2 regions of the Planococcus liqunii genome follow, and region 1 is predicted to be linked to the other one. Evidence: riboswitches for the same ligand, from Rfam matches in the RefSeq annotation. Region 1 holds a riboswitch; the other holds the start of a gene.

What was found. A riboswitch is a leader RNA that binds a small molecule or an ion and turns the genes downstream of it on or off. The one in region 1 is predicted to bind S-adenosylmethionine.
Region 2: linked by a shared signal. The riboswitch ahead of QWY22_RS16210 (O-acetylhomoserine aminocarboxypropyltransferase/cysteine synthase family protein) and the one ahead of QWY22_RS03100 (bifunctional homocysteine S-methyltransferase/methylenetetrahydrofolate reductase) in region 1 are both predicted to bind S-adenosylmethionine.

Annotation. Positions count from the first base shown of each region.
Region 1 is NZ_CP129238.1:588,010-592,542, reverse strand. It holds gene metH (methionine synthase) at 1-859, opposite strand, end outside; gene QWY22_RS03100 (bifunctional homocysteine S-methyltransferase/methylenetetrahydrofolate reductase) at 840-2,699, opposite strand; SAM riboswitch class I at 2,772-2,877, opposite strand; gene QWY22_RS03095 (DUF6920 family protein) at 3,049-3,909, opposite strand; gene QWY22_RS03090 (hypothetical protein) at 3,968-4,533, opposite strand, start outside.
Region 2 is NZ_CP129238.1:3,284,400-3,288,932, reverse strand. It holds gene QWY22_RS16225 (methionine ABC transporter permease) at 1-543, opposite strand, end outside; gene QWY22_RS16220 (methionine ABC transporter ATP-binding protein) at 533-1,564, opposite strand; SAM riboswitch class I at 1,693-1,807, opposite strand; gene QWY22_RS16215 (glycerol-3-phosphate acyltransferase) at 1,935-2,576, opposite strand; SAM riboswitch class I at 2,706-2,821, shown strand; gene QWY22_RS16210 (O-acetylhomoserine aminocarboxypropyltransferase/cysteine synthase family protein) at 2,925-4,217, shown strand; gene metX (homoserine O-acetyltransferase MetX) at 4,231-4,533, shown strand, end outside.

The sequences.
Region 1 (4,533 bases):
CCACATTGATCCAGCCTTTTTCCGCAAAACCGCGCAGTTTTTTGGACAACGATTCCGGCGTCTCGTGGTAATGCCCTTCCTCGTCTGGCAAGCCGGCGTTCGGGTAACAGCTGACATAGCCATCCGACAGCTCTGCAAGCGAGCGGATGTGGTCAGTCATGAATTCCGGACCTGTCGCGCAGTTCAAGCCGACCGACAAGGGCTTGACGTGTTCAATTGAAATATAGAACGCTTCGATGCTTTGGCCGGCAAGCGTCGTCCCCATCGGTTCAATTGTGCCAGAAATCATGATCGGCAGTTCGATGCCGGTTTCTTCAAAGGCCCGTTTGATGCCGATTGTCGCTGCTTTGACATTGAGCATGTCCTGGCTTGTTTCCAGCAAGATCAAATCCGCGCCGCCTTCAACGAGCGCTTTGGCCTGCACATAAAAGTTATCCAGCAGTTCATCAAACGTAATGCCGCCTGTCACCGACAAGGTTTTCGTCGTCGGCCCGATGGCGCCTGCCACAAAGCGCGGCCAGTCCGGCGTGGAAAACGCGGCCGTGCTGCGCTTCGCGATTTCCACTGCGCGCCGGTTGATTTCCGCTGCTTCGCTCCCAAGGCCGTATTCATCGAGCACGACCGGCGTGCCGCCGAAGGTATTCGTACAGACAATATCAGCGCCCGCTTCCAAATACGCGTTGTGGACGCCTTCGATGACGTCCGGGCGGACGATGTTCAAGTATTCATTGCAGCCGTCCAGCTGCTCCCCGCCAAAGTCTTCCGCCGACAAATCGGCATTTTGGATCATCGTTCCCATGGCACCGTCAATGATTAATATTCTTTTGTCGAGCTGCTGTTCAATTAGCTGTTTTGACATGGCTGTTATCGCTCTCTTTCTGTATATCAAGTTGGCGGATATAATCGATTAATTCCAGAGACATATCGTAGCGGAAAAATGGCGTGATCACGTAAATGCCGTTGAACAACTCCGCTGCAGTATCGATCAATTCCTTGGCAATTTGGATGCCTTCTGCCGTGGCGCGCTCTTTGTTGTCGCTGCAAGCACGCATCCGCTCCAGAGCATCTTCGGATAATTTGATGCCCGGCACTTCGTTGTGCAGGAATTCTGCGCTGCGGATGCTCGTAAGCGGCATGACGCCAAGGAAAATCGGAGTCTCCAAATGCTTGGTGGCTTCGTAGATTTCAATGATTTTTTCTTTTGTGTAAACCGGCTGCGAAATAAAATAATCCGCGCCGCTTTCGATTTTCTTCTCCAACCTTGCCACTGCCCGGTCGAGCACCCGGACATTCGGATTGAATGCCGCCGCTACTGAGAAGTTCGCTTTTTTGCGCAGCGGCTTCCCGGAAAAAGAAATCCCTTCATTGAGCTTTTTGATCAGCTGGATCAATTCCATGCTGGAAACATCGTAGACGCTCGTCGCACCGGGAAAATCGCCCACTTTGGTCGGATCTCCTGTTACTGCCAGGATATCATGGATACCGAGTGCATCAAGCCCCATCAAATGCGACTGCAAGCCGATCAAGTTCCGGTCGCGGCATGTAATATGTGCAAGCGGCCGGATTTGTTCCTGGTGTTTCAAGATCGAGCCCATCGCCAGATTGCTGACGCGTGGCGAGGCCAGCGAATTGTCGGCCATCGTGACGGCATCCACGCCTGCTGCATTCAGCGCTTTTGAGCCTTCCAAAAACTTCGTAATATCCAAATGGCGCGGAGTATCCAATTCTACGATAATCGTGCGTTCCGTTTTCGCTTTCTCATGGAGCGGCGCTTCTTCGAGCGCTTCCGCTTCGCGGATGATGATCGGCTTTTTCTTCACCACTTCTTTTTCCGTAACCGGCTTTAAATGGCCGATGCGCTTTTTCAATGCTTCGATATGTTTCGGCGTTGTGCCGCAGCAGCCGCCAATCAAGCGTGCCCCTTCTTCTCTGAGCAAGAGCCCGGCGCGGCCAAAGTAATCGGCTTCTGATTCATAGACGACCCGGCCATTTTCAAGGTCCAATAAGCTCGCGTTCGGATAGGCCGACAGGAACGCTTTTTGCGGCAGCGCCACTTCTTCCAGTGCCTGGATCGTATGGTGGGGGCCTAAGCGGCAATTGACGCCGACGATATCCGCGCCGAGCGCTTCGAGTTGATGCAATGCGTCGTTCAGCGCCATGCCGTTTTGCAGAATGCCGGGCTCGTGCATGGACACTTGGGCAATCAACGGCACGTCGGTCGCTTTTCGCAAATGTGTGACGGTCGCCGCCAATTCTTCAAAATCGTAATACGTTTCAAGCAGCAAGGCATCAGGAGCGCCTGCTAGTAAATAGCCAGCTTGCTGGTCAACCATCGCGATAATTTCTTCCAGTGTCGCATCGCTTTTCCGGATGCCCCGGATGCCGCCGATGGTTCCAAACACAAACTGGCCGCCATCCGCTGCTGCCCGCTTCGCGATGCGAATAGCCGCTTCGTTGATTTCCTTGACCTGGTGCTCCAGCCCGTAGCGCGCCAGCTTCAAGGCATTGCCGCCGTAAGTATTGGTCTGGATAATGTCCGCTCCTGCCTGGATGTACTCCTGATGGATTTTTTCAATGATTTCCGGACGCTGCAGGTTCAGCTCCTCGTTGCAGTATTCAATGCCGTAAGAATACAAAAGTGTACCCATGGCGCCGTCTGCTGTCAGTATTCTCGTCTTTAGCTCGTCTAATAAACCCATGCTCTTCGCCCTCCCATATATACAAAAAAACCTTCTTGAAAAAGAAGGTTTCACAGTCGCTAAACTCGTTCCTTTTCATCTGCCAGGCACAGAATGCCTGCTGGATTTAGCACCTTAGCCTTTGCGGCTGGTTGCTGAAGCGTCATAGGGCCAGTCCCTCGACTTCTCTCGATAAGAATTCACTATTCAATTTGGATGCTGCTTCTAGCTTTGAAAGTTTAACTGCACTTTCACTTGCTGAAGTTCCGCTATATATCTTCTAATCCTATCTGCATTGGAAGGGCAGGTCAAGTTGATTTGTCTAAAAACAATGAACTTTCTGTGTTAAGTGATATTGCCGTGCTTTTCTTTAAGTGACCGCAGCATCGCGCACTGCCCGGATCGGATCGATTTCTGCTCCGTGCACTTCGAATTTGTACCAAGTGAATTTGCCTTCTTCCAAATACCAGCTGATTTCAACTTTGGAAGGGATTTTATAGGCACCTGCATTGTGATGTTCTTTAATCTCCGCAACACAAGGCAAGCGCGAGGCTGATTTATCATTGTCTTTATAGCGGTAAGCTATCACTTTCTGCAGTTCCCCAGCTTCGGAAAAATAAAAATCAGCAGATCCGGAAATGCCGCGGTACGTCATTGTCGCTCTCGCTGTATTAGCGTCAAGTTCTTCCCAGGTCACATATGGACTGAGCGCCGCTGTCGGATACCATGCCATCTCCATCAAAAAGCGCTGCAGCGCCGATTCATCGGTTTTGGTGTTGTTGCTGACTTGGACAATCGGCAGAAGGCCGGCTGCTTTGATCACCATATCAGCTTTGCCCGACTCGAAATGGTCACGGCCAACCACTTGTCCAAACGGCGCCATGTTCGTCTTGACGGTCCAGGTAAAAGACGGCGGATTGACCGTAATGGTTTGTTCCGCTTCCGCCTTCGTCCATTTTTCCTGCTCCGGTTTAAGGCGCATCCAGCCGGTTTGCTTTAAGGTCACCGTTCGGATTTCGTCTGCTCCGATGGCGCCTGCTTCAATCAGCCAATTCCGGACGGATTGTGGAAGCGGTTCGAGCATGTCGTTTGTCATTTTTTTCGGTTGGGCGTCCGGCACTCCATCCAGCTGCTGCTGAATTTGTTTATTGCTTTGATTTGAAAAATTCCATAAAGCTCCTTTGTACAGAGCGGCAATTCCAACGATTGCAAGCGGTATGGCAACTCTCATCAAAAACACCTCCGTTTAGCGTTACTATTGTCTATACGACATCGAAGGCAAATTCCCTTTAATAATTGTCATTTAATCGCTTTCGCTCAACCGGTAAATCCATGCGTTTCAGTTCCGCCAGCACCAGCTGCTTGATTTCCGGTTCTTCCAAAATATTCGTAAACTGCGCATCGCGGATAAATGCCAGACGGCTTTCCACAGGGGCGGCTGCCAGGAACTTCCGCATATCGCCTATATCAATCTTCATATCTTCATGGACCGGATAAAGAGGCAAATCGCCGTTGCCCTTCTGCGCGACAACTCCCAGGCCATCCAGCGTCGGCAGCGCAATTTGCCGTTGCCGAGCTTCTTTTAACTCCACTTCCACAAAGCGGTAAACGTCTTCGATGGCATGAAGACCAAACTCGGCTTTCATGCTTTCCAACTTCTCGACCCGCTCTTCATATGTTTCATCATTTCTAAGATTGTTCAAGAGCTTTCTATAATCCTGTTTGTCTTGAAAATAAGTAAAATTGGCGATGGCGCTGAAATCTGTTACGGTATAAATCAAATCCAGGAATTCTTTTAAGTTTCGTGCGACAATTTTAACGTGTTCCCCAAAATTCATCGGCGTGACACAGACAA
Region 2 (4,533 bases), 1.3 Mb from region 1:
CTGGTAACCGTAGGTGATGGCCAAGTCTCCGAGGCCGCCGCCTCCGATGGCTCCGGCCATAGCGGATGCACCAATCAAGCCGACAATCGCAATCGTCAATGCCAGGACCAGTGAACTCAAGGCTTCCGGAATCAAAAAGCGGAAGATGATTTGCCCAGGGGTGGCACCCATTGCCTGCGCTGCTTCGATAACGCCTTTATCCACTTCAAGCAAGGAGTTTTCGATTAAGCGTGCGATATACGGCCCTGCATAAAAGACCAGTGGGACGATGGCGGCTGCTGTGCCGATTGACGTGCCGACAATCAGGCGGGTCAACGGAATGATGGCGACCATCAAAATGATGAATGGCACGGAGCGGAAAATATTAATGATGATGTTCAAAACTTTCGAAACCGGCTCGTTTGCCAACAAATGCCCTTTGCGGGTGACGACCAGCAGTATTCCGAGCGGGAATCCGATGATCAAAGAAAAAAGAAACGAAGCACCTGTCATATAAACGGTTTCCCAAAGGGCTTCTAAAATTTGTTCGTTATCAACTAGCATAGTTCTTAACCTCCTCAACTTTGACCGTGTCGCTTCGAATCGCTTTCAACGCCTGCTCAATTTCAGCCGGCGTTCCGGAAAACTCGACGATCAAATTGCCATATGGGGCGCCTTGGAGTTCGGTGATGTTGCCGAACAGCACGTTCAGATCGAGATTGAACTCCCGCGATACCCGCGACATCAACGGCTGACCGACAGAAGGACCTGTAAACTGGACGCGGTAGATCGTATGGCTGCGGTTCGGGTCCTGAATTTGGTTCAGAAGCGATTCAGGCAGGTCGTCGTTCATGACAGAACGGACAAAGCGCTGGGTTGTCGGCTGCTGCGGATTGGTGAATACTTCGAATACGCTGCCTTGTTCGATCACTTTGCCGGCTTCGAGAACCGCGACTTTATCGCAGATTTCCCGGATTACGCCCATCTCGTGGGTAATCAGCAAAATGGTGATATTGTATTCCCGGTTGATGCGGCGAAGCAATTCCAGGATGGACTGCGTTGTTTGCGGATCTAGCGCGGATGTCGCTTCGTCGCACAGCAGAACCGAAGGGTTGGTAGCAAGCGCACGGGCAATGCCGATCCGCTGCTTCTGTCCGCCGGAAAGCTGATCAGGGTATTTCTCAGCTTGGTCTGCAAGCCCCACAAAATCAAGCAAGTCTTTTACTTGTTCCTTGATTTTGTTTTTCGGTGTGTTTGCCAGGATAAGCGGCATGGCGACGTTGTGGTACACCGTTTTTGAATTCAACAGATTGAAATGCTGGAAAATCATGCCGATGTCTTTCCGGGTTTCCCGGATTTCTCTGCTGGATAGGGTGGAGATGTCTTTGCCGTGGATCAAAACCCGGCCGCTTGTCGGCCGTTCCAATAAGTTGACCGTCCGGATCAAGGAACTTTTGCCGGCGCCGCTAAAGCCGATGACACCATATATTTCACCTGTTTCAACGGTCAAGTCAATGCCGTTCAACGCGTGGATTTCCTGCTTGCCCGACTGGTAGGTTTTTGCGACCTTTTCAAATTGAATCATTTGGTATGCCTCCTCTTGCTGTCTAAACCTTTACTGTACACTTCCACTTTCTTTCAAAATGAACGAAAAAAAGCCCTCTTTTTTCTTATCCACAAGAAAAAAGAAGGCTTCAGAATGAAACCATCTCGTTCTCATCTTCCAGATGCAAAAAAAGCATCTGCAGGAATTAGCACAGTGTTCGCATATAGCGAACCCGCTGCCGAAACGTCATAGGGCCTGTCCCTCGGTTTCTCTGGATAAGAAAGTGATGTACGTTATTCGATTTGTAATGTTTACTTTATTGTGAAATAACGAATAAGTCAAGGGCATCTCTAAAAAACTTTATTCAAGCAGAGAAAAGAAGCAAAAAGACCTATGTGAAGCCGTTGTGTTAGGCGGACCCTGCTGGTTTCTTTCGAAATACCGCAGATACTTTTGTTTCCGTGCCATCTTTGATGCGAATAATGTTTTCAAGATGTTTCCAAACGGCCATAGCAAATAAGGCAACAGCAGTGGCAAGGGGCCAGATGCCTTCAGCCGGCCAGTAGGCGATGGCAAAAAACATGCCATACAAAACCAGCACGCCAATCACCAAATAATTGGTGACTAGTGCCGCCAGCACCAGCAGCAATCCGCCGGCAAGCCCAAGTTTCCAGTCGAGCGCAAGCATGACGCCTATGACAGAAGCGGTTCCTTTGCCGCCGTCAAAGTTCATATAAAATGGGAAGTTGTGGCCGAAAATCACACCGGCTCCTACCAGGAACAAGAGCATCCAAACCGTGTCATCGGATAAAGAAAAGCTGTTCAGCAAAAGGCGGAATCCGACGACGGCGAGAGCTCCTTTCAGGATGTCCCAAAAAGCGACCAGTGCGCCGTATTTCCAGCCAAGGACGATTGCCGCATTGGACGCTCCAGAATTTTTGACGCCTTCTTTTTTGACATTGACGCCGGATAAGAGCTGGGCAAGGGAAGAACCATGAAGGCAGCCGATCAAATAACCTGAAAAAAGTGCAAATGCAATCCATAAAATCATATTTTCTCACCTCTATATAGTAAACGGCTGAAAGAAGTAATGGTTTCATAATTTTTAGAAAAGATAGACTTGACAAATTATTTTATTCTTTTTATACTACTCAACATGATGGAAAACTAAATCTGAATACTCTTATCAAGAGAGGCGGAGGGAATAGGCCCTATGATGCCCGGCAACCAACAAGCGATGCTTGGAAAGGTGCTAAATCCTACAGATCCGGCAAGACGGGATCTGGCAGATGAGAGGAGGCAATCCGTATACAACGGCCCTCTTCTTAATTGAAGGGGGCTTTTTTCTATTCCTCCTCAACCGCGGTTTCCATCAAAAAAACCTTAGGAGGAAAACAAAATGACAAACTTTAAACCAGAAACGCTTTTATTGCACGGCGGACAACAACCGGATCCAGTGACTGGAGCGAGAGGGGTAGCCATCCATAAAACCACTTCTTATGTGTTTAAAAATACGGAGCATGCCCAAAACTTATTTGGATTGAAAGAACAAGGAAATATTTATTCGCGCATCATGAACCCGACCGTGGACGTCTTTGAACAGCGTGTGGCGCTTCTTGAAGGCGGGACTGCTGCAGTCGCCCTTGCATCGGGAATGGCGGCCATTGCTTTCTCCATTCTGAACGTAGCGGAAGCGGGAGACGAAATTGTGGCGGACGGCAATCTGTACGGCGGTACCTACAGCCTTTTTGCCAACACATTGCCGCGCTATGGCATCACGGTTAAATTTGTAGACGGAACAACAAACCCGGAAAACTTCCGGGCAGCCATTACGGATAAAACAAAAGCGATTTTCGGTGAAATTATCGGAAACCCAAGCTTGAACGTTTTTGATGTAGAAGCGGTAGCCGACATCGCCCATGAAAATCAGATTCCTTTATTGATTGACAATACATTTGCCTCGCCTTACGGCAGCAATCCGATCGCGTTCGGCGCAGACGTTGTCATCCATTCCGCGACAAAATGGATCGGCGGGCACGGCACAACCATTGGCGGCGTTGTCGTGGACGGCGGCAAGTTCAATTGGAATAATTCAAGATTCCCGAACTACACAGAGCCGGATGAAAGCTACCACGGCATCCGCTATGGCATCGACGTGGAAGGCGCCTCGTTCGCAACCAAGCTGCGCGTGCAGCTGCTTCGCGATTTCGGGCCGTCATTAAGTGCGGAAAGTGCCCATGCGTTCCTGCAGGGACTGGAAACTTTGCATTTGCGCATCCCGCGCCATAACAGCAATGCGCGCTTGATTGCGGAATATTTGAAAGACCATCCGCAAGTGGAGTGGGTAAACTATATCGGTTTTGAAGACCACCCGTCTCACCAGTTGGCGCAGAAATATTTGAGAGACGGCTACGGTTCAATCGTCAACTTCGGCGTGAAAGGCGGACGCGAAGCGGGGCGCAAAGTCATTGACAGTGTCGGTTTATGGTCGCATGTAGCGAATGTCGGCGATGCCAAATCATTGATCATCCACCCGGCTTCGACCACGCATCAGCAATTGAAAAAAGAAGAACTGGAATTGTCAGGCGTTACCGAAGAATTGATCCGCTTGTCAGTAGGGCTTGAAAATCCGGAAGATTTGATTGCCGATCTTGAACAAGCCATCCAGGCAGCAGTTTTGGAAAACGTGTAAGGAGGGAACGGACATGACGACTGTATCCATAGGATCACTGACCTTAGAATCTACGGAAGTCTTGCATGATGTGAAACTTGCCTATGAACGCTGCGGAAAAGAAGGGGCTCCGGCCATCCTCGTCTGCCATGCGCTGACAGGCGATCAGTTCGCTGTAGGCACTGCTGAAAATCCAGGTTGGTGGTCGGGGCTGATCGGGCCTGGCAAAGCTGTGGATACAGACGTTTTTCAAGTCATTACCTTTAACGTGCTCGGCGGCTGCCATGGTTCAACGGGACCAACGTCGATAAACCCGGAAACCGGAGAACCTTACCGG